4 regions of the Ottowia sp. VDI28 genome follow, and region 1 is predicted to be linked to each of the others. Evidence: predicted binding sites of a transcription regulator. Region 1 holds the regulator's gene; each other region holds the start of a gene.
The links. Region 1 encodes LexA, which represses DNA repair genes until DNA is damaged. Its sites were predicted from a motif close to ACTGTATNNNNATACAGT; they were not measured.
Positions count from the first base shown of each region.

Region 1 (5,608 bases):
AAAAACGAACTCATCTCCCGCTCCGCGCGCCTGGCCTATCCCATCCGGGACGGCATCCCGATCATGCTGGAAGGCGAGGCACGCCAGGTCTCCGAGGAGGAAATCGAACAGATGCCCAAGCGCACTCCGCTGGCCGGTTGACCCCAAGGCGGCCGTGAACTTCACTGTCCTCATCCCTGCCCGGCTGGCTTCCACCCGCCTGCCGAACAAGCCACTGGCCGACATCGGCGGCAAGCCCATGATCGTGCGCGTGGCCGAACGGGCCGAGCAATCAGGCGCTGCGCAAGTGGTGGTGGCCGCCGACTCGCCGGAAGTCCTGGAGGCCTGCGCGGCCCATGGCGTCCGTGCCCTGGCCACACGCGCGGACCATCCCAGCGGCAGCGACCGCCTGGCCGAGGCATGCGAGCAACTCGGGCTGAATGGCAGCGATATCGTGGTCAACGTACAGGGCGATGAGCCGCTGATCGAGCCCACATTGATCGATGCAGTGGCGAACCTGCTGCAAACACAGCCCGCGGCTCAGATGGGAACTGCCGCGCACGCCATTGAAAGCCTGGAGGATTTCACCAACCCAAACGTGGTGAAAGTCGTGACAGACCGGCAAGGCCTGGCGCTCACCTTCAGCCGCGCGCCGCTCCCCTGGTGGCGTGACGGCTTTGCCCAAGGCATCACCGCGCTCCCTACCGACCCCGCGCCCCTGCGCCATATCGGCATCTACAGCTACCGTGCCGCCTTCCTGCGCACCTTTCCCACGCTGCCACCGGCGCCCCTGGAGCAATGCGAGTCGCTGGAACAGCTGCGCGCGCTCTGGCACGGCCACCGCATCTCCGTCTACGTCACCCCCCATGCGCCCGGCCCGGGTATCGATACCGAGCAGGATCTGGAACGCGTGCGAAAGCTCTGGATGGCCTCGGCACCCGCACGCTGATTCCCTCGTGCGGGGGGCTGTGGCCAGCCCATGCTATTCTCGCTTTCGACAAATGGGGCACGCCCGGTACCGTATTGCATTGCCATGAGCATGTAACACCGCACTGCGGAGACCTATACGCATCCACCTGAGGGACACATGAAACTGATTCTTCTGGGCGCCCCTGGCGCCGGCAAAGGCACGCAAGCGACCTTTATCTGCCAGCAGTACGGCATTCCACAGATTTCCACCGGCGACATGTTGCGCGCGGCAGTGAAAGCCGGCACGCCACTGGGCCTGCAGGCCAAAAGCGTGATGGACTCAGGCGCTCTGGTGAGCGACGACATCATCATCGGCCTGGTCAAGGAGCGTATCGCTCAGCCTGACTGCGCCGCAGGCTTCCTGTTCGATGGCTTTCCGCGCACCATCCCGCAAGCCGAGGCCATGAAGCAAGCGGGCGTGAAGCTCGACTATGTGCTGGAGATCGACGTTCCCTTCGACGCCATCATCGAGCGCATGAGCGGCCGCCGCAGCCACCCCGCATCCGGCCGTACCTATCACGTGAAGTTCAACCCGCCTAAAGTGGAAGGCAAGGACGACGTGACTGGCGAGCCGCTGGTTCAGCGTGAGGACGACAAGGAAGAAACCGTGAAAAAGCGCCTGCAGGTCTATGACGAGCAGACGCGCCCCCTGGTCGATTACTACAGCACCTGGGCCAAGACCGAGCCGGGCAACGCTCCCAAATACCGCGCCATCAGCGGCACGGGTACGGTCGACGAAATCACCGCGCGCGCGCTGGCAGCCCTGAAAAGCTGACACCACCGCCCGCTCGTACCCCGGCGGTACACGGCCCCAAAGACAGCCACCAGGTTTCCGGTGGCTGTCTTTTTTTGCCGCACGCCCAGCACTTTCCCTCAAAAGGCGCGTGGGCACTTGCGCTGCCACAAAAACTGATTAAAAATACAGTTACTGGATATCAACACAGGTTTTTGACTCCACACCCCGTGCCAGCGACATTCATCAACCCCCTGCACGGCAGCCAGAGGACTTCACCATGATCGACAGCCCCAAGCTCACTGCCCGCCAGCAACAGATTTTGCAGTTGGTGCAAAACGCCATCGCTCGTACCGGCGCACCACCGACGCGGGCCGAAATCGCCTCTGAACTCGGCTTCAAATCCGCCAACGCGGCGGAGGAGCATCTGCAGGCCCTGGCGCGCAAGGGCGTGATCGAACTCGTGAGTGGCACCTCGCGCGGCATCCGCCTGAAAGGCAGTGCACGGCCAACATCCGCGGCGCAACAGATGGCGCTGCCGGGCCTTGCCCAACTGGCCCTGCCCCTGATCGGCCGCGTGGCTGCAGGCTCCCCCATCCTGGCGCAAGAGCACGTCGATCAGACCTATCACCTCGAATCCAGCCTGTTCGCGCAAAAACCCGACTATTTGCTGCGCGTACGCGGCATGTCCATGCGTGATGCCGGCATCATGGATGGCGATCTTCTCGCCGTTCAGTCCACCCGCGAGGCACGCAATGGCCAAATCGTGGTCGCCCGGCTGGGAGACGACGTCACGGTCAAGCGCTTCCACCGGAACAAGAACCTGATCGAGTTGCACGCCGAAAACCCTGACTACCCCACCATCGTGGTAGAGCCAGGAGAGCCGTTCGAGATCGAGGGCCTGGCCGTCGGTCTGATCCGCAACAGCATGCTGATGTAGCTTCCTCACGCCACCGGCAGGTGGCGGGCGTGCAGACGATCGGAGCTCGCGCGACGCGTGGGCCGGGTCTTCCACACCCTGCGGTGGCGTGATCCTGAGGTATTTCACCTCCTTCGCAATCCTGCCTGTGTTCAACCTCTGTTCACGAAAAGGTTTCACATGGGATCGAATGTCTTCAAACTGCCCGGCGCCGGGATTTTCAGCCACACCGCCAACCCATCAGGTGCGGAAGCGGCCTACATGGAATCCAGGGATTCCAAGGATTCCAAGGATTCCAAGGATTCCAAAGCCTCTCTTTTCCCCGCCTTTACGGTTCCCAGCTTCCGTCGCCGGACGGCTTCTTCGCCCACCCAAGCCGCCTCGTCCGGAGAGCAATGGGCCCATGCCGCACGGCGGCGCGCAGCCTTGCGCTTGGTTGAATCATCGTTTCCGGCATCCCTTCCCACCTCTGCCACCTGCCGGCCGCCATTGCCGGCGCAGCCTCTGCGCGTCATGCGCCTGGTAGAGGCCGGGCAAGCCCCCGGCACCGCCGGCCGCCTGCGTCTGTCCGGCCGTCTGGCGGATGTCTGCGCCGAACTCGACCGCATGGCCGCCGCCGAGTCGGGGCCTGGACCACACGCGCTGCGCGCCTGAGTACAAAGCCGCTGCAAAACCCCAAGCCGCGTACTCTCTGAAGTACCTTTACATATCCCTTTTTTCTGCGAAAAGAGGGGTTTGAGCCTGTTCCTGCATACGTGTTTTGTTAGACCTTAAGTGTCAAACGTAACTTAGGCATGCACAATGCGGGGATGAACATCGTGATCCTCGACGACTATCAGGATGCAGTGCGCAAGCTGCCTTGCGCTTCCAAGCTGGAAGCTTGGCCGGCCATGGTCTACACCAATACCGTGAAAGGTTTGGGCCAACTCTCTGTGCGTCTGCGCGATGCCAACGTCATTGTGCTGATTCGCGAGCGCACGCAGCTGTCTCGCCAGTTGATCGAAAAACTGCCCAAGCTGAGGATGATTTCCCAGACGGGCCGGGTCAGCGGCCACATCGACATCGATGCCTGCACCGAACGCGGCATTGCTGTCGCCGAGGGCGTAGGGTCTCCCATTGCGCCGGCGGAGCTGACCTGGGCACTCATCATGGCCGCGATGCGGCGCCTGCCCCAGTACATCGGCAACCTCAAGCACGGCGCCTGGCAGCAATCCGGGTTGAAATCAGGCTCCATGCCGCCGAATTTCGGCGTGGGTCAAGTGTTGCGCGGCAAGACCCTCGGCATATGGGGCTACGGCAAGATCGGTCAGCTGGTGGCTGGCTATGGCCGCGCTTTTGGAATGCAGGTGCTCGTGTGGGGCTCTGAAGCATCCCGCGCCCGTGCCATGGCCGATGGCTATAACGCCGCCAACTCCCAGAAGGCCTTCTTCTCCGAGTGCGACGTGCTTTCGCTGCACCTGCGCCTGACCGACAGCACACGCTCCATCGTGAGCCTGGAGGATCTGAGCCGCATGAAGCCCACGGCCTTGCTGGTCAACACTTCGCGTGCCGAGTTGATCGAGCCCGATGCCCTGGTTAGCGCCCTCAACCGCGGGCGCCCCGGCATGGCCGCCGTCGACGTCTTCGAAACCGAACCTATCCTGCAGGGCCATGCCCTGCTGCGGCTGGAAAACTGCATCTGCACTCCGCACCTGGGCTACGTAGAGCAAGACAGCTACGAGCAATACTTCAACGCCGCCTTCGACAACGTGGTGAATTTCCTGCGCGGCACCCCCACCAATATCGTTAATCCAGGGGCTTTGCAAGTCAGGAGATAGCGGTGCGGCCATAATCGCAGGCCATGACTACTCCTCGCTTCTCCACCGTCGGCATCGTCGGCACTGGCGCCATGGGGCGCGGTATCGCGCAAATCGCCGCCCAGTCCGGCTCTACCGTGCTGCTCTATGACACCCAGGCCCAGGCCGTCGCCAAGGCGCGCGAAGCCATCAGCGCCCAATGGGACAAGCTGGTTGACAAGGGCCGGCTGGCCCCTGAAGCCGCAGCGGCACAAAAGGACCGCCTCAAGCCCGCCGCCACGCAGGCAGAACTCGCCGACTGCGACCTCATCGTCGAGGCCATCGTTGAACGTCTGGATGTCAAGAAGGCCCTGTTTGCAGAGCTGGAGGCCATTGTCAAACCCAGCGCCGTACTGGCCACCAATACGTCTTCCCTGTCCGTGACGGCCATCGCGGCGAATCTCAAGCGCCCTGAGCAATTCGCGGGCTACCATTTCTTCAACCCTGTGCCGCTGATGAAGGTGGTCGAGGTCATCGCAGGCCTCAAGACCAGCGCAGAAACCTGCGCCGCGCTCACCGAGTATGCGCGCCAGATGGGCCATACTCCCGTGCAAGCCGGGGATACTCCGGGCTTCATCGTCAACCACGCTGGCCGCGGCTACGGCACGGAGGCGTTGCGGATCGTGAGCGAAGGCGCCGCTGATTTCGCCACCATTGACCGCATCCTGAAAGACCAGGTCGGCTTCAAGCTTGGCCCGTTCGAGCTGTTCGACCTCACGGCCCTGGATGTTTCCCACCCCGTGATGGAATCCATCTACCGCCAATACTACAATGAGCCGCGCTACCGCCTGAGCGTGATCACCGCACAGCGCCTGGCTGGTGGCGTGGTCGGTAAAAAGGTGGGGGAAGGCTTCTACACCTACGTCGACGGCGTCGCGCAAATGGCGGCCGAGCCGCCGGTGCCGCAAGTGAAGGATTTGCCGCCCGTGTGGGTTTCCACCCGCGCCGCCCGCCGCTCGGAATTGCTTCAGCTGCTGAAAGATCTGGGTGCCAAGATCGAAACCGGCCAATCGCCCTCCCCCGAGGCACTGACCCTCGTGGCGCCGCTGGGTTTCGATGTCACCACCGTGGCGGTGGTGGAACGGCTGGATCCTGCCCGCACCATCGGTATTGACATGCTGGTGGATGACAAAGCCACCAAGCGGCGCGTGCTGGCCACCAATCCGGCCACCC
Region 1 is NZ_CP149820.1:5,216,369-5,221,976, forward strand. It holds gene WJU18_RS24840 (Trm112 family protein) at 1-141, shown strand, start outside; gene kdsB (3-deoxy-manno-octulosonate cytidylyltransferase) at 155-928, shown strand; gene adk (adenylate kinase) at 1,067-1,723, shown strand; gene lexA (transcriptional repressor LexA) at 1,962-2,621, shown strand; gene WJU18_RS24860 (hypothetical protein) at 2,781-3,254, shown strand; gene WJU18_RS24865 (D-2-hydroxyacid dehydrogenase family protein) at 3,410-4,417, shown strand; gene WJU18_RS24870 (3-hydroxyacyl-CoA dehydrogenase) at 4,441-5,608, shown strand, end outside.

Region 2 (5,608 bases), 1.6 Mb from region 1:
GGCGCCTGCGCAGTGTTCAAGCGCTTCCTGCAAGCTGCTGGCACGCTGCGCGCCTTCTTCCTGCCAGGTCGTTTGCCGTGTGATCACGATGTTGGTGCGGCCGGGCAAGGGGCGAAAGCGGGGAGGGAGCGAATCCCAGGTTTTGCGCCCCATGATGACCGGGTGATTCAGCGTGGTGCGTTTGAAATGGGCCAGATCCTCCGGCAGGTGCCAGGGCATGACGCCATTTTTCCCGATGACGCCATTGCGTGCGCGTGCGTAGATCAGGCCAATTACGGGTGTCATGGGTGTTTCAGCTTTGCGTGGAAAACGAGGCGCTGATTGTGCCGGAGTTCGCACACCTCAAGGACCTCACGTTTGGGCATCCTGCCACATGCCCTCGATGGCCTGCTCGAAGTCACGGGCGAACTGGGTTGCATCGAGCAGAGTGCTTTTTTGCATCCGTTCCCGCAAGCCCGAGCGCAGGCGGGCCAATTCCTGCAGTTGCTCGGCGGAGGCCTCTGCCCACTGGGTGGCGCGGTCCACATAATCGGCCTCCGTGCCGACAACCCAATGGGCCAGCCTGGCGGCCGACATGATGCTTTGTCCTTGCCGCCCGAGCATGCCGGGCTGGGCAAGCGTCAGGGTGGGTACCCCCATCCAGAGGGCCTCGACGGTGGTGGTGCCGCCAGGATAAGGGTAAGTGTCCAGGATCAGATCGACCTCGCCATACGAAGCCAGATAGTCCGCCCGGCTCTGGCTTCCTGTCAGGCGGACCCGCTCCCGCGGTACGCCGCATGCCGCCAAGCGGGCTTCGAACAGAGCGCGCCCGGCGGGGATATCAAGCTGCTTGCTTTGAATGCGCCATCGGGCCTTGGGCGCGCGGCGAAGAATCTCGGCCCAGGCGCGCAGCACTCGATTGTTGATTTTCTGCAGGGCCTGGAAGCTTCCAAAAGTGACGTGCCCGGATTCCAGTGCCGGCAGCCTGGATATGGCCGGGGCGTTCGATGGCGCGGTAAAGCAATAGCGGGTGACCGGCATGCGCCAGACGCGTTCAACGAACAGGTCTTCTTCTTCAGGCGGAACGCAGACCGGGTCTGCCAGCACATAGTCGATGGCCGATTGGCCCGTGGTGGAAAAGTAGCCCAACCACGAGAGTTGCAGCGGCGCCGCGCGCAGCGCGAAGAGCCCTTGGCGATGGCCTGCTGTATAACCGGATAGATCGACCAGGACATCGATCTGGTCTTGCCGGATCAATGCGGCGGCATCGCGATCATTGAGCGCTTCAATCACCCTCCAGCACGTGAAATGAGGCTTCAGACGCGCGGAGACTTTGTCTTCGAAAATGTTGTTGCTGTAGGCAAACAAGGCAAGGCGCGTGCGGTCAAGTTGCTGGAGTGTGGTTTCAAGGAAATAGCCGACAGGGTGCTCGCGCAGATCGGCTGAAACGAAACCGACTCTCAGCAAAGGCTTTGATGAGCGTCTTTCCTGCCTTTCCTTTTTTGCCTGACCCTGATGTGCCGTGTTCGCCGCCTGGGCCAGCCGTCGAGCCAGGGTGCTGTTCACGTACGGGCTGAAATCCTCCAGGTAGTGGTGCGTGAAGAGGAGGTTGCTCAAGGCCTCGGGGTGGCTGGGATGGAGCGACAAGGCACGCTGATAGCTGGCGCAAGCTCCCTGAAAATCCTGCCGGTCCTGCAGCAGCTTGCCCACCACGAAATGCGTTTGGGCGTCGCGAGGGTTGAGCGCCAGGCTGCGTTGATAGCTTTGCAGGGCGTCATCCTGGCGGTTCAGGGCTTCTTGGGTAACGCCGAGATTCAGGTGCAACCCGGCATGGCGAGGCTGGAGTTGAATGGCGCGCTCGAGAACGGCCAGGGCGTCGTGGTTGCGCCCGACTTGCAGCAGCAGAAAACCCAGGTTGGCGAGCGCATCGATATCGGAGGGGTTTTGCCGCAGGAGCGCCTTGAAAATGTGTTCGGCCTTTTCGTTCTGGCGTGTCTGCACGGCCAGAATGGCCTGCAGCATTTGAACATCGCGCATCTGCGGCGCCATGCGGACCGCTTGATCCAGCAGCGTCTGGGCAGAGTCGAACGAACGCTGCTGCAGATGAGCCGATGCTTCTTGCAGCAGGGCGTGGAGTGGCTTGCTGGAAGAGGCGGGGTGCATGGCAGTCTACACCTCGTCAACCTCCCGGCGCACGCCTTGTGCGGTTGGTGCTACACCGCTACAGGTGCCTTGATGGCCGCATGATGCTCATAGCCTTGCACCTCGAAATCGTCGTAGTCGTAATCGAAGATCGAGGGCGGCTTGCGGCGTATGGCGAGCGTGGGGTAGGGGAAGGGTTGGCGAGACAGTTGCTCCTTTACTTGTTCTTCGTGATTCGAGTAAATGTGGCAATCGCCACCTGTCCAGATGAAGTCGCCCACCGCCAGGCCGCACTGCTGGGCCACCATGTGTGTCAGCAGCGCGTAGCTGGCGATATTGAACGGAACCCCCAGAAAGATGTCCGCGCTGCGCTGGTAGAGCTGGCAGCTGAGCTTGCCATCCGCCACGTAGAACTGGAAGAAGGCATGACAGGGCATCAGCGCCATCTTGCCCAGTTCTGCCACGTTCCAGCTGCTGACGATGATGCGGCGTGAATCGGGGTTGTTTTTCAGGGTGTCGATCACCTGGGCGATCTGATCGATATGCCCGCCGTCCGGGGTGGGCCATGAGCGCCATTGCACACCGTATACCGGTCCCAGATCGCCCGTTTCAGGGTTGGCCCACTCGTCCCAGATGGATACGCCCCGCTCCTGCAGCCAGCGCGCATTGCTGTCGCCACGTAGGAACCACAGAAGCTCATGGATGATGCTTTTCAGGTGCACCTTCTTGGTGGTGACCAACGGAAAGCCCTCATTAAGATCAAAGCGCATCTGGTAGCCAAACACGCTTTTCGTGCCTGTACCGGTCCGATCAGCCTTGAACACGCCATGCTCATTCACGTGGCGCATGAAGTCTTCATATTGGTGGCGGATAGGGCGGTCGCTAATCTTTGTCATGGGGATGATTGTGGCTCATTCTGAGCATCCTCTGTTCATGATGCATCCTGATTCACAGATGCCTCAAAATACTGTATAAAAGAACAGTATTTTATTTATAAACATGGGCGCATCTTCATTTTCCCCTTCGCTCGCATCATTGCCTTCCTGCGCCGGCTTTCCCGGTATATGGCATGCCGATGAACTGGCCGGAGGAACCACACCAACCATGGCCACGGGTCACGCGCGGCTGGATGCCGAGCTGCCCGGTGGCGGCTGGCCCTTGGGCGCGATGACAGAGTTGCTGCAGCCCATGGCCGACGGCGCCGTCTGGTCTCTGCTGTTGCCGGCGCTGGCGGCGCATTGGCAAGCCAGCGGTGAAACCGTGGTGCTGGTCCGTCCGCCCCATGAGCCTTTCATACCAGCGTTGTCGGCCGCGGGCTTGCCGGCACAGGCCGTGCTGTGGGTTCGTGCCGAAACAGCTACCGCCGCACTTTGGGCTGCCGAGCAGGCGCTGCGTTGCGCCGACGTGGGCTCCGTCGTGACCTGGCTGCCTGGTGCCCGCACAGCCGATTTGCGGCGGCTGCAGGGAGCGGCGGCGCGGCGGGCGGGCAGTTTGCTGTTCGTGCTGCGGCCTGAAGGGGCAGCGGCTTCGGCGTCGCCGGCCCGGTTGCGGGCGGCGGTGCGAGTGGCGAGGGCTCGGGAGGGCGCCGCGTCCCGCTTGCAGGTCAATATCCTGAAGCGCCGCGGGCCTCCCTTGGCCGCCCCTCTGTTCCTGGATGCCCAGGGCGGACAGATGCAAGCGCTGCTGGCGGCTGCCAGCGCCCAGTATCACTTTCCTGACAACACGGCTGAAACCGCTGGTGCCGCCGTATTGCCTTTTGCCACGCAACGAGAAAGCTCCTATGCACTGGATCGCCTTGCAGTGGCTGCCTGAAGAGGGCACAAACAGCGCAGTTGGTGGAACTGGTGCGGCTGGTGCATCTGAAACCCCTCTTTCTGCGCCGAGCGAAGACCCTGGCATGCGCGAAGCCTTGGGATGGTGGGCGCTGGGTTTTACGCCGCGCGTGGCCTGGGTCGATGAGGCGCTGTTGCTGGAGGTTTCGGGCAGCCTGCGTCTGTGGGGCGGGCGGCAAGCATTGCTGCGCCGTATTCTTGAATCGAACCCGGTTTCGGCTGGCTTTTACCAGGCGCAGGCAGCCGGTGGCGTCATCGCGTTGGCGCGTTTGCGCCTGCGGGCCGCTGGCCAGCCGCTGCCGGGCGGAGGGGCTGGCGCATTGCCGCTGGACACGTTGACCGCGGCACGTCCGCATCTCGATTTGCTGGCGCGCCTGGGTTGCCGCAATTGGGGCGATGTAACAGCATTGCCGCGCGGCCCCCTGGTGCGGCGATTCGGAACAGAACTGCGCGCCGCGCTCGATGTGGCCTGGGGCCTGGCCCCGGAGAGCTACTGCTGGTTGACGTTGCCTGACGTCTTCGATCAGTCATTGGAATTGCCCACGCGCGTGGAAGACGCGCAGGCGCTGATGTGGTCAGCCAACCGTTTGCTCACCGCATTGCAGATATGGCTGCGCGCACGCCAGTTGGGCGTATTGGCTTTCGAGCTGAAGTGGACGCTGGATCTGAAGCGGCTGGACGGCCGGCCATTGCCGCCGGATCAAGCTCTCGTCATTCGTACCGCCGAGCCAGCGCAGTCCATGGCGCACTTGCGGCGCTTGCTGGCCGAGCGCCTGGCCCAGGTGCAATTGCTCGCGCCTGCCGCCCAACTGCGCCTGCGTTCCCTCGAAACAGCGCCATGGCAAGCGGGCAGCGTCAGCTTCCTGCCCGAAGAACAGCGTCACGGAGAGCCGCTGCATGCCTTTGTCGAGCGTCTCAGCGCGCGCCTGGGTTCGACGCAAGTGCTGTCACCGGCCATGAATGCCGACCACCGGCCTGAGTGCGCGCAGGAATGGCGGGCGGCGGTGGAAAAAGCCGACAAGAACAGCGCTTCTTCTTTGCCTGATGCCTTGGCGCCCACCTGGTTGTTGCGCGAACCTTTGCCGCTCGAAGTGCAAGACGGCCAGCCTTGCCACCGGGGCGTGCTGCGCCTGCTGACGGGGCCGCGCCGCATCGAGGCGGGCTGGTGGGGTGGGGCCATGCCGGCGCAAGGCGTGCCCGCGGCGCGGGATTACTACATCGCGCAGAACCCCACGGCCGAATTGTTGTGGGTGTACCGGGAGCGCCCCACCTCACAGTATGAAAGCCAGAAGCCGCGTTGGTTTCTGCAAGGCTTGTATGCCTGATGCCGCCGTCTCCTCGGCCACCATTCACAGGCTGCCTGTTCGCCGCCGCGCCGCGCCGCTGCCTGCCGGCGGGCTGGCTGGTTACGCCGAGCTTCACTGCCTGACGCAATTCAGCTTTCAGCGGGGCGCGTCCAGCCCGGAAGATCTGGTGCGGCGCGCCTGGGCGCTGGGGTACGCCGCGTTGGCCATGACCGATGAATGCTCGGTGGCCGGTGTGGTTCGGGCCTGGAGAGAGTTGAAGCTGTGCGTGTCGGGCAGCGATGAGTTTGATGAGGAATTGAAGCAGATTCGCGCCGCGCGCCTTGCCCTGGGCATGAAGCAGCCGTTGCG
Region 2 is NZ_CP149820.1:3,615,067-3,620,674, reverse strand. It holds gene WJU18_RS17090 (dihydrofolate reductase) at 1-285, opposite strand, end outside; gene WJU18_RS17085 (tetratricopeptide repeat protein) at 352-2,142, opposite strand; gene WJU18_RS17080 (thymidylate synthase) at 2,193-3,008, opposite strand; gene imuA (translesion DNA synthesis-associated protein ImuA) at 3,121-3,933, shown strand; gene WJU18_RS17070 (Y-family DNA polymerase) at 3,902-5,278, shown strand; partial or broken gene WJU18_RS17065 (error-prone DNA polymerase) at 5,271-5,608, shown strand, end outside.
Region 2: imuA (translesion DNA synthesis-associated protein ImuA) is a predicted target of LexA. The motif match lies at 3,088-3,105, and genes of this name have one in related genera.

Region 3 (5,608 bases), 770 kb from region 1:
CTCGCCGAGCATGGCGACAAGCTGGAAGCCGGTGAGAAGGAAACAGTGGAAGCCGCCATCAAGGATGTCGAGGAAGCCCTCAAAGGCGACGACAAGGCTGCCATTGAATCCAAGACCGAGGCGCTGATGGCTGCCAGCCAGAAGCTGGGCGAGAAGATGTACGCCGACGCGCAAGCCGCTGCCCAGGCTGCGGGTGCGGGCGCGGGTGCAGCCCCTGGCGGTAACGCCCCGGGTGCCGCGGCCGCAGACGACAACGTGGTCGATGCGGAAGTCAAGGAAGTCAAGAAAGACTGATAGCCGCTCCCCGGCTCCATGGCAGATTTCGCGCGCATCAGCACCGTGATCTGCCGGTCTGGAAAGCCTCGATCATCCCTGATCGGGGCTTTCAGCCATCAGAAGCCAAGGCGCCAAGCCGCCGAGGTCTTCGTCATTTGTCATTGCTGCTATGGCTACCAAACGTGATTTCTATGAAGTATTGGGCGTACCTAAGAACGCGTCTGATGACGAGATAAAAAAAGCTTATCGCAAACTGGCGATGAAGTATCACCCTGACCGCAACCAGGGTGATGCGCAAAGTGCCGAGCTGAAATTCAAGGAGGCCAAGGAGGCCTACGAGATGCTCAGCGATCCGCAAAAGAAAGCGGCTTACGATCAGTACGGCCATGCAGGTGTGGACCCGAACATGCGGGGCGGCCCCGAGGGCTTCGGCGGTTTTGCCGAGGCGTTCGGCGATATTTTTGGCGACATCTTCGGTCAGCAGGGAGGGCGCGGCGGTGCGCGTGGCGGCCGTCAGGTCTTCCGTGGCGGCGACCTCAGCTACGCCATGGAAATCTCGCTAGAAGAAGCCGCTGGCGGCAAGGAAGCGCAGATCCGCATCCCGAGCTGGGACGAATGCGTCACCTGCCACGGCTCCGGTGCCAAGCCCGGCACCAGCGCCAAGACCTGTGCCACCTGCCACGGCCAGGGCGTCGTGCAGATGCGCCAGGGTTTCTTCAGCGTGCAGCAGACCTGCCCGCACTGCCACGGCACGGGCAAGATCATTGCCGAACCCTGCGGCACCTGCCATGGACAGGGCAAGACGAAAAACCAGAAGACGCTGGAAGTGAAAATCCCCGCCGGGATCGACGACGGCATGCGTATCCGCTCGGTCGGCAATGGTGAGCCCGGCGTCGGCGGCGGCCCTCCTGGAGACCTCTTCATCGAGATCCGCGTGAAGAAGCACGACATCTTCGAGCGCGACGGCGACGACCTGCACTGTGTGGTACCCATCAGCTTCACCACGGCCGCGCTCGGCGGTGAGATCGAAGTACCCACACTGGGCGGCAAGGCTGCCATCGACGTGCCCGAAGGCACCCAGGCTGGCAAGCAGTTCCGCCTGCGCGGCAAGGGTATCAAGGGGGTGCGCTCCAGCTACCCAGGTGATCTGTATTGCCACATCAGCCTGGAAACTCCGGTCAAGCTGACCGAACATCAACGCAAGCTACTCAAGGAGTTCGACGAGTCGCTGAAAAAAGGCGGCGCCAAGCATTCGCCCAGCACCGAAAGCTGGACGGACCGGTTGAAGAACTTCTTCGGGGCCTGAGGGCTTTGCGCAGGGTAGGCATCAATGCCTGCCCTGCATCAAAACAAGCTCCCCTGCCCCGCTTGGGAGCGCGGCCTGAACTGCGACAGATCCAACGGCGTCCTTTCAAGCTCGTAACCTAGCCGCGCACAAGCCCGGTTGAACCGCTGATCCAGAAGCTGGGCCCATATGCCGCTGCCGTGCATACGCTGCCCCCAACTGGCGTCGTAATCCTTACCCCCACGCATATCGCGCACGCGCGCCATCACACGATGGGCTCGATCAGGAAAATGCGCTTGCAACCACTCCTGAAAAATCGGCCCCAGCTCCCACGGCAACCTCAGCACGGTGTAGAAAGCCCTGCTGGCACCAGCCTCTCGGGCTGCGGCCAGCACCTGCTCCATGTCTTCGGTCACGAACGGAATCTGCGGCGCCACGCTCACGCCCACGGGCACGCCGGCTTCCGCCAGCGTGCGAATGACCCTGAGACGGCGCTGCGGTGCGGCAGCGCGCGGCTCCAGCTTGCGAACCAGCCGGGCATCCAGCGTGGTGATGGTGACATAGACCGCCGCCAGCCCCCGCGCGGCCAGCGGTGCAATCCGATCAAGATCGCGCTCCACGCCACTCGATTTGGTGATGAGCGAGAACGGATGCCCGGCCTCGGCCAGCACCTCGATGACACCGCGCGTCAGTTTCAACTCCCGCTCTACCGGCTGATAGCAATCCGTGGCTGAACCGATGTTGATGATGGATGGCCTGTAGCGCGGCGCCGCCAGTTCGCGCGCCAATTCGGCCGCAATGTTTCGCTTGGCGATGATTTTTGTCTCGAAATCCAGTCCCGGGGAATAGCCCAGATAGCTGTGCGTCGGCCTGGCGAAGCAGTAGATGCAGCCGTGCTCGCAGCCGCGATACGGATTCACGGAGTAATCGAACGGAATATCCAGTGAATCGTTGGCGCTGATGGCACTCTTGCAGTCTTCCAGGATGATCTCGGTGGCGGGCGCCAAAACTTCATCATCGCCTTCCGTGGCCTGAACTTCAGCGGATTCCCATCCGTCATCGAACGCGCTTCTCTGCTCGCGCATGAACCGGTGCGCCAAGTTGGAAACCGCACCGCGCCCCTTGTGCAACCGCACAGGCACCGCAGGTACATCAGGAGGATGGCGATCAGGATCCATGAACAAAGCCCATTCAATTTACTGTTTATTTATACAGTAAATTGAATGGGCTTTGCAAGCAGGAAGGCGGAGGAGTTGGGGGTTGGGGAGCGGGCGGGTTTGAAACCCGCCCCTACGAGCGACGTCAAACCAGATTCGCAGCGCCCCGCCGCAGGGGCGAGTTTCAAACTCGCCCTCCCCGCCTGGCTGACTACAGGAACCGATCCAGCAGCTTTTTACTGTGCCGGTCCATATCGAGCAGATCCTTGATGAGGTATTGCACTCCGTGCGCGTCGTTCACGATCAAAAGGCCCGGCCCCAGGCGCCGGATGTCTTCCTCGCCCTTCAGCACGAAGCTCGTGTGGCCGCGATCGGTTTCCACCTCCCAGGTGCTGGGCGTTGCGAAGCTGCTCACGCTTTTCAGCCGCTGCAGCACGGGCATGAATTCGCGCTGCTCCAGAGCTTCGGCCAGCAAGGTGCGTTTAGGTTCCTCCAGTGAGGAAAGCTCCGGCACCCAGGCCAATTCATGACCGTCCACGTCGAGCACGCTCACACCTTCGTCGGGCGCGGCAATGGGAAAGGCTCGCACGGCAACCACGCTGACGTGCTCCTGCCCTTGGGCATCGGTGAGCACCAGGCGGTTGAAAGCGTCCCGGCGCAAGTCGAAATCGGTGTTCATTGGCGCGCCTCCTCAAGATGGCCGGTGGACGGAGAGTCCATTTCCAGCATGCGCTCGCGCTCGGCTTTTTCCTGACGGGCCTGAGCTTCGTAGAGGCGCCAGTACGCGCCTTTCTCGGCAATCAACTGCTCGTGCGTGCCCTCTTCCACCTTCCGGCCCTTGTCCATGACCACCAGACGGTTGGCCTTGCGCAGGGTGGAAAGGCGGTGGGCAATGGCAATGGTGGTGCGCCCGCGTACCAGATTGTCGAGTGCCTTCTGGATTTCGCGCTCGGTTTCGGTATCCACCGAAGCCGTGGCCTCGTCCAGGATCAGGATGCGCGGATCGATCAGCAGCGCCCTGGCAATGGAAATGCGCTGCCGCTCACCACCCGAGAGTCCCTGGCCCCGCTCCCCCACGAGGGAATCGTAACCTTGCGGCAACCGGAGTATGAACTCGTGCGCATGGGCCGCCCGGGCGGCGGCGATGATTTCAGCCCGGGTGGCATGGGGTTTGCCATAAGCGATGTTCTCGGCAATGGTGCCGAAAAACAGGAAGGGCTCCTGCAGCACTAGTCCGATGTTACGCCGGTAGTCGGCCAGCCGCAGCTGGCGGATATCGACGCCGTCGACGGCGATGCTCCCTTCAGTGAGGTCATAGAAGCGGCAGATCAGGTTCACCATCGTGCTCTTGCCAGAGCCGCTGTGCCCCACCAGGCCAATCATCTGGCCGGGTTCGATATCCAGATTCAGCCCTTTGATGACGGCCCGGTTGCCATAGCGGAAATGCGCATCGCTCACGGTGATGCGGCCTTTCACGGCTGGCAGGTCGACCGGGTTGGCGGCTTCAGGCACGCTGGAAACATGGTCCAGGATCTCGAAAATGCGTTTGGCGCCCGAAGCGGCCTTCTGGGTGACCGACACGATGCGGCTCATGGAATCAAGCCGGGTATAGAAGCGCCCGATGTAGGCAATGAAGGCTGTGAGCACGCCGACGGTGATCTGGTGCTTGCTCACCAGCCAGATTCCGAAGATCCAGACCACCAGCAAACCGATTTCCGTGAGCAATGTCACAGTGGGGGAAAACAGCGACCACAGCTTGTTCAGTTTGTCGTTCACGGCCAGGTTGTGGCGGTTGGCCTCGGTGAAGCGCCGGGCTTCGCGGTCTTCCTGCGCGAAAGCCTTCACGACCCGGATGCCGGGAATGGTGTCGGCCAGCACGTTGGTGACTTCGGACCAGACGCGGTCGATTTTCTCGAAACCGGTGCGAAGGCGGTCCCGCACCACGTGGATCATCCAGCCAATGAATGGAAGCGGTACCAAAGTGACCAGCGCCAGCGCCGGATCGATGGAAAAAAGGATGATCGCGGTCATGATCATCATCAGGACATCTGTCGCAAAGTCAAGCAAGTGCAACGATAGGAAAACGTTGATGCGGTCAGTCTCGGAGCCGATGCGCGCCATCAGGTCGCCGGTGCGGCGGCCGCCGAAATATTCGAGCGACAGATTGAGCAGATGCTCGTAGGTAGTGGTACGCAGATCGGACCCGATCCGCTCGGACACCAGAGCCAGGATATAGGTCTTGGCCCAACCCAGCACCCAGGCCACCAGCGCAGCGCCAAATAGCCCCCCCAGCAGCATGGTCACCAGGCTCATGTCGATCTCCTGGCCGTTCTGGAAAGGGATCAGCACCTTGTCCATGAGCGGCATGGTGAGGTAGGGCGGTACGAGTGTGGCTGCGGTGGACGCAAGCGTCAGCAGAAAGGCCGCCAACAGGGGCCATTTATAGGGTTTGGCGAAACGCCAGAGGCGAAACAGCGTCCAGGTGGAAGGCGGTTTTCCGATCTCGGCGGCCTCGTCTTCCTCGGCTGGATCTTCGGGATCAGCGGCGAGGTCCGCAGCAGGCACCGCGCCGCCCTCCGACATGCCGGCCAGCAGGATGTCGAACTGCGCCAGCAGTTTGAGCGCGGCCGGATTGCGGCCCAACGTATAGCGCCAAACGCCCAATTGGCTGCGCTCGTCACGCAACTCCAGGGTGCCGACGCCGGCGTGATCGTGGTGCGCCAGAACCAGGCCTGGCCGCAGATCCCAGGCGCTCCACGCTGTTTCATCCGGAAACCGCGCAATAAACCTTTGATTTGTAATGAGGATCAACCCTGAGCCGAAACGCAATTGATCGGTCAGGTCAACTTCCAGCGTGGCGCGAACGTTCTCTTCTGGACGCAGCGCCAAG
Region 3 is NZ_CP149820.1:4,451,326-4,456,933, forward strand. It holds gene dnaK (molecular chaperone DnaK) at 1-294, shown strand, start outside; gene dnaJ (molecular chaperone DnaJ) at 446-1,582, shown strand; gene WJU18_RS21195 (PA0069 family radical SAM protein) at 1,621-2,739, opposite strand; gene WJU18_RS21200 (DUF1854 domain-containing protein) at 2,930-3,397, opposite strand; gene WJU18_RS21205 (ABC transporter ATP-binding protein) at 3,394-5,608, opposite strand, start outside.
Region 3: WJU18_RS21195 (PA0069 family radical SAM protein) is a predicted target of LexA. The motif match lies at 2,760-2,777, and genes of this name have one in related genera.

Region 4 (5,608 bases), 1.3 Mb from region 1:
CGGTTTTCCCGAGCTGTCGAAGGACCAACGGGCTGCGGTACAGCAGGCCGATCGCGTGGCCAACCCGGGCTGCTATGCCACAGGCGCCATTGCCATGCTGCGCCCGCTGGTGGATGCCGGTGTGCTGCCGCCTGACTATCCGGTGGCCTTGCCTTCGGTCAGCGGCTATACCGGCGGCGGCCGGCAGATGATCGAGGCCTATGAAGCAGGCAGCGCGCCGCCCTATGAGCTCTATGCGCTGGGCCTGAAGCACAAGCATATCCCTGAGATCATGAAATACGGGCGCGTGACGCGCCGGCCGATTTTTATTCCCAGCGTGGGTAATTTCGATCAGGGCATGCTGGTGGAATTGCCGCTGCACCTCGATCTGCTGCCGAGCCGGCCCACTCTGGGCAAGCTGCATGAAATCTATGCGCAGCACTATGCGGGCGCCGAATGGGTTTCCGTGGCCGATGCGCCTGAATCGGGCAAGCTGGATGCCGTGGCCTTGAAAGACACGAACCAGCTTGAGATCCGCGTGTTTGGATCTGCGGAAGCGGAGCAGGCGGTAGTGGTGGCGCGGCTGGACAACCTGGGCAAAGGGGCCAGCGGGGCGGCGGTGCAGAACTTGAAGCTGATGCTGGGGGTTTGAGGCGTACGCTCCCTCTCCCCTTGCGGGAGAGGGTTGGAGAGAGGGGCTGCAGCGCTCGAAACTCAAGGCGATGCGCTACGCATGGGCCGCGCACCTCGCATCAAGCCTACTGCAGACACCGGAGGATCCGCGCTTCCTATCCCTGGATTCCGGCCTTCGCCGGAATGACGATACCGGGGGGCGGTTCTGGGGTTCAAGTCGGCAGGTTTGCCTGCGTCAGGCTCTCCCGCAAGGGGAGAAGGGAGAAATACCCGGTTATGGTTCGTCGTCGAAATCGCCGCGCACGACACGCCGAACGACTTCGGCGCTGAAGCCGCGCGCGGCTAGAAAGCGCATCTGGCGGGCTCGCTCGGCGGGCTCGATGGGGCTGCCGGCAGTGGCGCCAAACTTCTTTCGCCAGACTTCACGCGCCCTGTCCAGCTCGGTGGCGCGCAGGCTTTCCGCAGCCTCGGCCAAGGCTTCTGCGCCGATACCTTTGCTGCGTAACTCCTGCATGACACGGCCGGCACCCAGGCGGCCAGCACGGCGGTGTAGAACGGATTCCACTACCCGCTCTTCATTGATGAACCCCTTGGCTGCCAGTTCGTCCAGCACACGAGCCATTTCGCCAGGCTCGCTTTCATGGCTGCTTAGCTTGCGCTCCAACTCGGCGCGCGAGTGTTCGCGCGCGGCCAGGTAGCGCAGCGCGCGGCCTTTGAGGGAGGGTTGGAGGGCGGGCATTTGGAGGAGTTTCGGCGCCCTCCCCCGTCATTCCCGCGCAGGCGGGAATCCAGCGACAGCGCCAGCAGGATGCACTGGATTCCCGCCTGCGCGGGAATGACGGAGAAGAGACCTCAGGAGAGAAGGTTCACGCAGAGGTGTCCTCGTCGTCAGCCACCGCTTCGTTCAGCAGAGCGATGCCCAGGGATTCGCGCACCTTGTTCTCGATCTCGCGGGCAAGGTCAGGGTTCTCGCGCAGGAATTCGCGGGAATTGTCGCGGCCTTGGCCGATTTTTTCGCCGTTGTAGGCGTACCAGGCGCCGCTTTTTTCAACCACACGGGCGGTCACGCCCATGTCGATGATTTCGCCTTCGCGCGAGATGCCTTCGCCGAACAGGATGTCGAACTCGGCCGTCTTGAAAGGAGGGCTGACCTTGTTCTTCACCACCTTCACCTTGGTTTCGTTGCCGATGGCCACGTCGCCCTTCTTGATGGTGCCGGTACGGCGGATGTCCAGGCGCACGCTGGCGTAGAACTTCAGCGCATTGCCGCCGGTGGTGGTTTCGGGGCTGCCGAACATGACACCGATCTTCATGCGGATCTGGTTGATGAAGATGACCGTACAGTTGGTCTTCTTGATGGTGGCGGTGAGCTTGCGCAGCGCCTGGCTCATCAGGCGCGCCTGCAGGCCGGGCAGGCTGTCGCCCATGTCGCCCTCGATTTCGGCCTTGGGCACCAAAGCGGCCACAGAGTCGATCACCACCAGGTCGATCGCGCCGGAACGGACCAGCGAATCAACGATTTCCAGCGCTTGTTCGCCGGTGTCGGGCTGGCTGATGAGCATGTCGTGCAGGTTCACGCCCAGCTTTTCGGCGTAGCCGGTGTCCAGCGCGTGTTCGGCATCGATGAAGGCGCAGGTGCCGCCGAGCTTTTGCATTTCGGCGATGACCTGGAGCGTCAGCGTGGTCTTGCCGGAGCTTTCCGGGCCGTAGATCTCGACCACGCGGCCGCGCGGCAGGCCACCCACGCCAAGGGCGATGTCCAGCCCCAACGAGCCGGTGGAAACGACCTGGATGTCCTGCATCTGCTCGCCTTCGCCCAGGCGCATGATGGTGCCCTTGCCGAACTGCTTGTCGATCTGAGCCAGCGCGGCCTGCAATGCCTTGGCCTTCTCGGCTTTGTCAGCAACTGCCATATCCATGGTTTTCTCCTTTTAAATCAATTGGTTGGTGCATTCAGCTTTCATAAAACTGGATGCTTGAACAGGACTGTATATCAATACATTGATTGGAGTAAACCAATTTTTAAGTCAGTTTGCCTTACCATTTGCGGATGCACCACGACATTCATCAAGATGACCGCTGGCGGCAGACACACCTGGGCCGTCTGCTGGGCCATGCCATGCGCCGTTTCGACGAGCGCGTGTTGCAGCTGATGGCCGACGACGAAGGGGTGCCGCTGGTGCTGGCCCATCTGGCCGCGCGCGACAAGGTGGGGGCGGCGCACATCCACATCACCCGGCATCTGGCGCTCGAAGGCTCGCGGTTGACCGAACTGGCGCAGGCGGCAGGCATGAGCAAGCAGGCCATGGGCGATCTGGTGGATCAGTGCGAAGCGTGGGGCCTGGTCACGCGTGAGGCCGATGCGCGTGACGCTCGGGCGCGGCTGATCCGGTTCACCCCCACGGGGCTCGCCTGGCTGATGGCTTTCAAGGAAGCTGTGGCACGCGCCGAAGAGGAATTTCGCGCCGCGGTGGGAGAAGAGGTGGCGACGGTCGTGGCGTTGGGGTTGGAGGCTTATGCGCAGGCATGAGGACGTTTATGATTCCCGTGTGACCTTTCCCCTTCTCCTTCCGGGAAAGGGTTGGGATAGGGCAAACAGCGTCACCCATGAGCGCCGCCGCCCCTCACCCCTGCCCTCTCCCGCAAGCGGGAGAGGGGGTAAGCAAGCACGCGATAGGCAGGATGTGAACACGCCAAGACGGCCGGCCCCAAGAGGAGACAACAACCATGCGTATTCTCATCGCCGAAGATGATCAGGTGCTGGCCGATGGCCTGCTGCGCAGCCTGCGCGGCGCGGGCGCGGCGGTCGATCATGTGGTCAATGGCACCGAAGCCGATGCCGCGCTCATGACCAACACCGAGTTTGATCTGCTGATCCTCGATCTGGGTCTGCCCAAGATGCATGGGCTCGAAGTGCTCAAGAAGCTGCGCGCGCGCGGGCAGACCTTGCCGGTGCTGATTCTGACCGCGGCCGACAGCGTGGAAGAGCGTGTGAAAGGCCTGGATTACGGCGCCGACGACTACATGGCCAAACCGTTCGCCTTGAGCGAGCTGGAAGCGCGCGTGCGGGCGCTCACCCGCCGTGGCATGGGCGCGGCCACGTCCACCATCAAGCATGGTCCGCTCGAATACGACCAGACCGGCCGCGTGGCCAGTATCGACGGCAAGCTGGTGGATCTGTCAGCGCGCGAGCTGGGTTTGCTGGAAGTGCTGCTGCAGCGTTCGGGCCGGCTGGTCAGCAAGGACCAACTGGTTGAACGCCTGTGCGAATGGGGCGAGGAAGTGAGCAACAACGCCATCGAGGTGTATATCCATCGCTTGCGCAAGAAGATCGAGAAAGGGCCAATCCGCATCGCCACGGTGCGAGGGCTGGGGTATTGCCTGGAGAAGATTTCTGGGTAAGCGGGGGGATGACGGTCATTTGCTGAGGCGCTCTGTCTCATGAAAATTTTTCAACGCGCCCAGCGCTCGCTCTTCGGCGAGATCCTGGACTGGATGCTCACGCCGCTGCTGCTGTTGTGGCCTGTGAGCCTGGCGTTGACCTGGCTGGTGGCGCAGAACCTGGCCAACAAGCCGTTCGACCGCGCCCTGGTCTATAACGCGCAGGCGCTGGCGCAGTTCATCCAGGTAGGACCGGGCCAGCGCGTACGCTTCAACCTGCCGCAGCCAGCCAGCGAACTGCTGCGCGCCGACGATTCAGACAACGTGTACTACCAGGTGCTGGGCGGGCGCGGGGAGTTTCTCTCCGGCGAGCGGGATCTGCCGAAGCCGCCCGCGCCGCAGCCGGATGAGCCGGACCTCGATTCCCCCGATGAAGCTCATCTGATGGATACCGAGTTTCGCGGTTTGCCCGTGCGCGTGGCGTATCTGTGGGTGCGCATCAACGGATCCCCGCAGCCAGCGCTCGTGCAGGTGGCCGAAACACGGGAAAAGCGCAGCGTGCTGGCCACCGAGATCATCAAGGGCGTGATGCTGCCGCAGTTCGCGATCCTGCCGCTGGCGGTGCTGCTGGTGTGGCTGGCGCTGGTGCGCGGCATCAAGCCGCTGGCGGAGTTGGAAGAACGCATCCGCGCCCGCAAGCCGGATGATCTGAGCCCGCTGGAGGACCACGCCGTGCCACAGGAAGTTGCCCCGCTAGTGGCCTCGGTGAACGATCTGCTGACGCGGTTGAAAGACTCGGTGGAGACGCAAAAGCGCTTCCTGGCCGACGCCGCGCATCAACTCAAGACGCCTCTGGCGGGCTTGCGCATGCAGGCCGATCTGGCGCAGCGCGAAGATGCGAGCGCGGAAGACCTGAAGCAATCCTTGCAGCAGATCGAGCGTGCCAGCGTGCGCGCCACGCACACGGTGAATCAGCTGCTGGCGCTGGCGCGCGCCGAAGGCGGCGGCGCCACGCTCGGCCAGCAGCCCTGCGATCTGGCGCGGCTGACCATCGAGATCGTGCAGGATGCCGTGCCGCATGCCATGGAGCGCCAGATCGATCTAGGCTATGACGGCCTGGAAACCGGTAGGCCGGAACTCACGGTGCCGGGCAATCCGACGCTGCTCAAGGAGATGATCCGCAACATGGTGGACAACGCCATCAAGTATGCCCCCTCGAGCGCCGGCCAGCCCGGCGTGATCACCGCGCGCGTGTTCAGCGACCCGCTCAGCCGCGCCCCCGTGATCCAGGTGGAAGACAACGGCCCCGGCATCCCTGCCGAGGAACGCGCGCGCGTGTTTGAACCGTTCTACCGCGCACTGGGCACCAACGTGGACGGTACCGGGCTAGGGCTGCCGATCGTGCGGGAGATCGCACGCCAGCACGGCGCGGAGGTCAGCGTGGATGACGCGCGGCCGGGACACACACGGCCGGGGGCGTGTTTTACGGTGCGGTTCGGGGTGGCGTGAAAAAGATTTGCGCCTTCTGGGACCGCCGAGCTCCAGCTCGGCATCAGTGTCACCTGGATACGCTATATGCCGAGCTGGAGCTCGGCGGTCCCAGGGGAGACTCAGG
Region 4 is NZ_CP149820.1:6,477,111-6,482,718, forward strand. It holds gene argC (N-acetyl-gamma-glutamyl-phosphate reductase) at 1-631, shown strand, start outside; gene recX (recombination regulator RecX) at 887-1,351, opposite strand; gene recA (recombinase RecA) at 1,479-2,531, opposite strand; gene WJU18_RS30780 (MarR family winged helix-turn-helix transcriptional regulator) at 2,663-3,142, shown strand; gene WJU18_RS30785 (response regulator) at 3,340-4,014, shown strand; gene WJU18_RS30790 (sensor histidine kinase) at 4,054-5,502, shown strand; gene WJU18_RS30795 (glutathione S-transferase family protein) at 5,604-5,608, opposite strand, start outside.
Region 4: recA (recombinase RecA) is a predicted target of LexA. The motif match lies at 2,598-2,615, and genes of this name have one in related genera.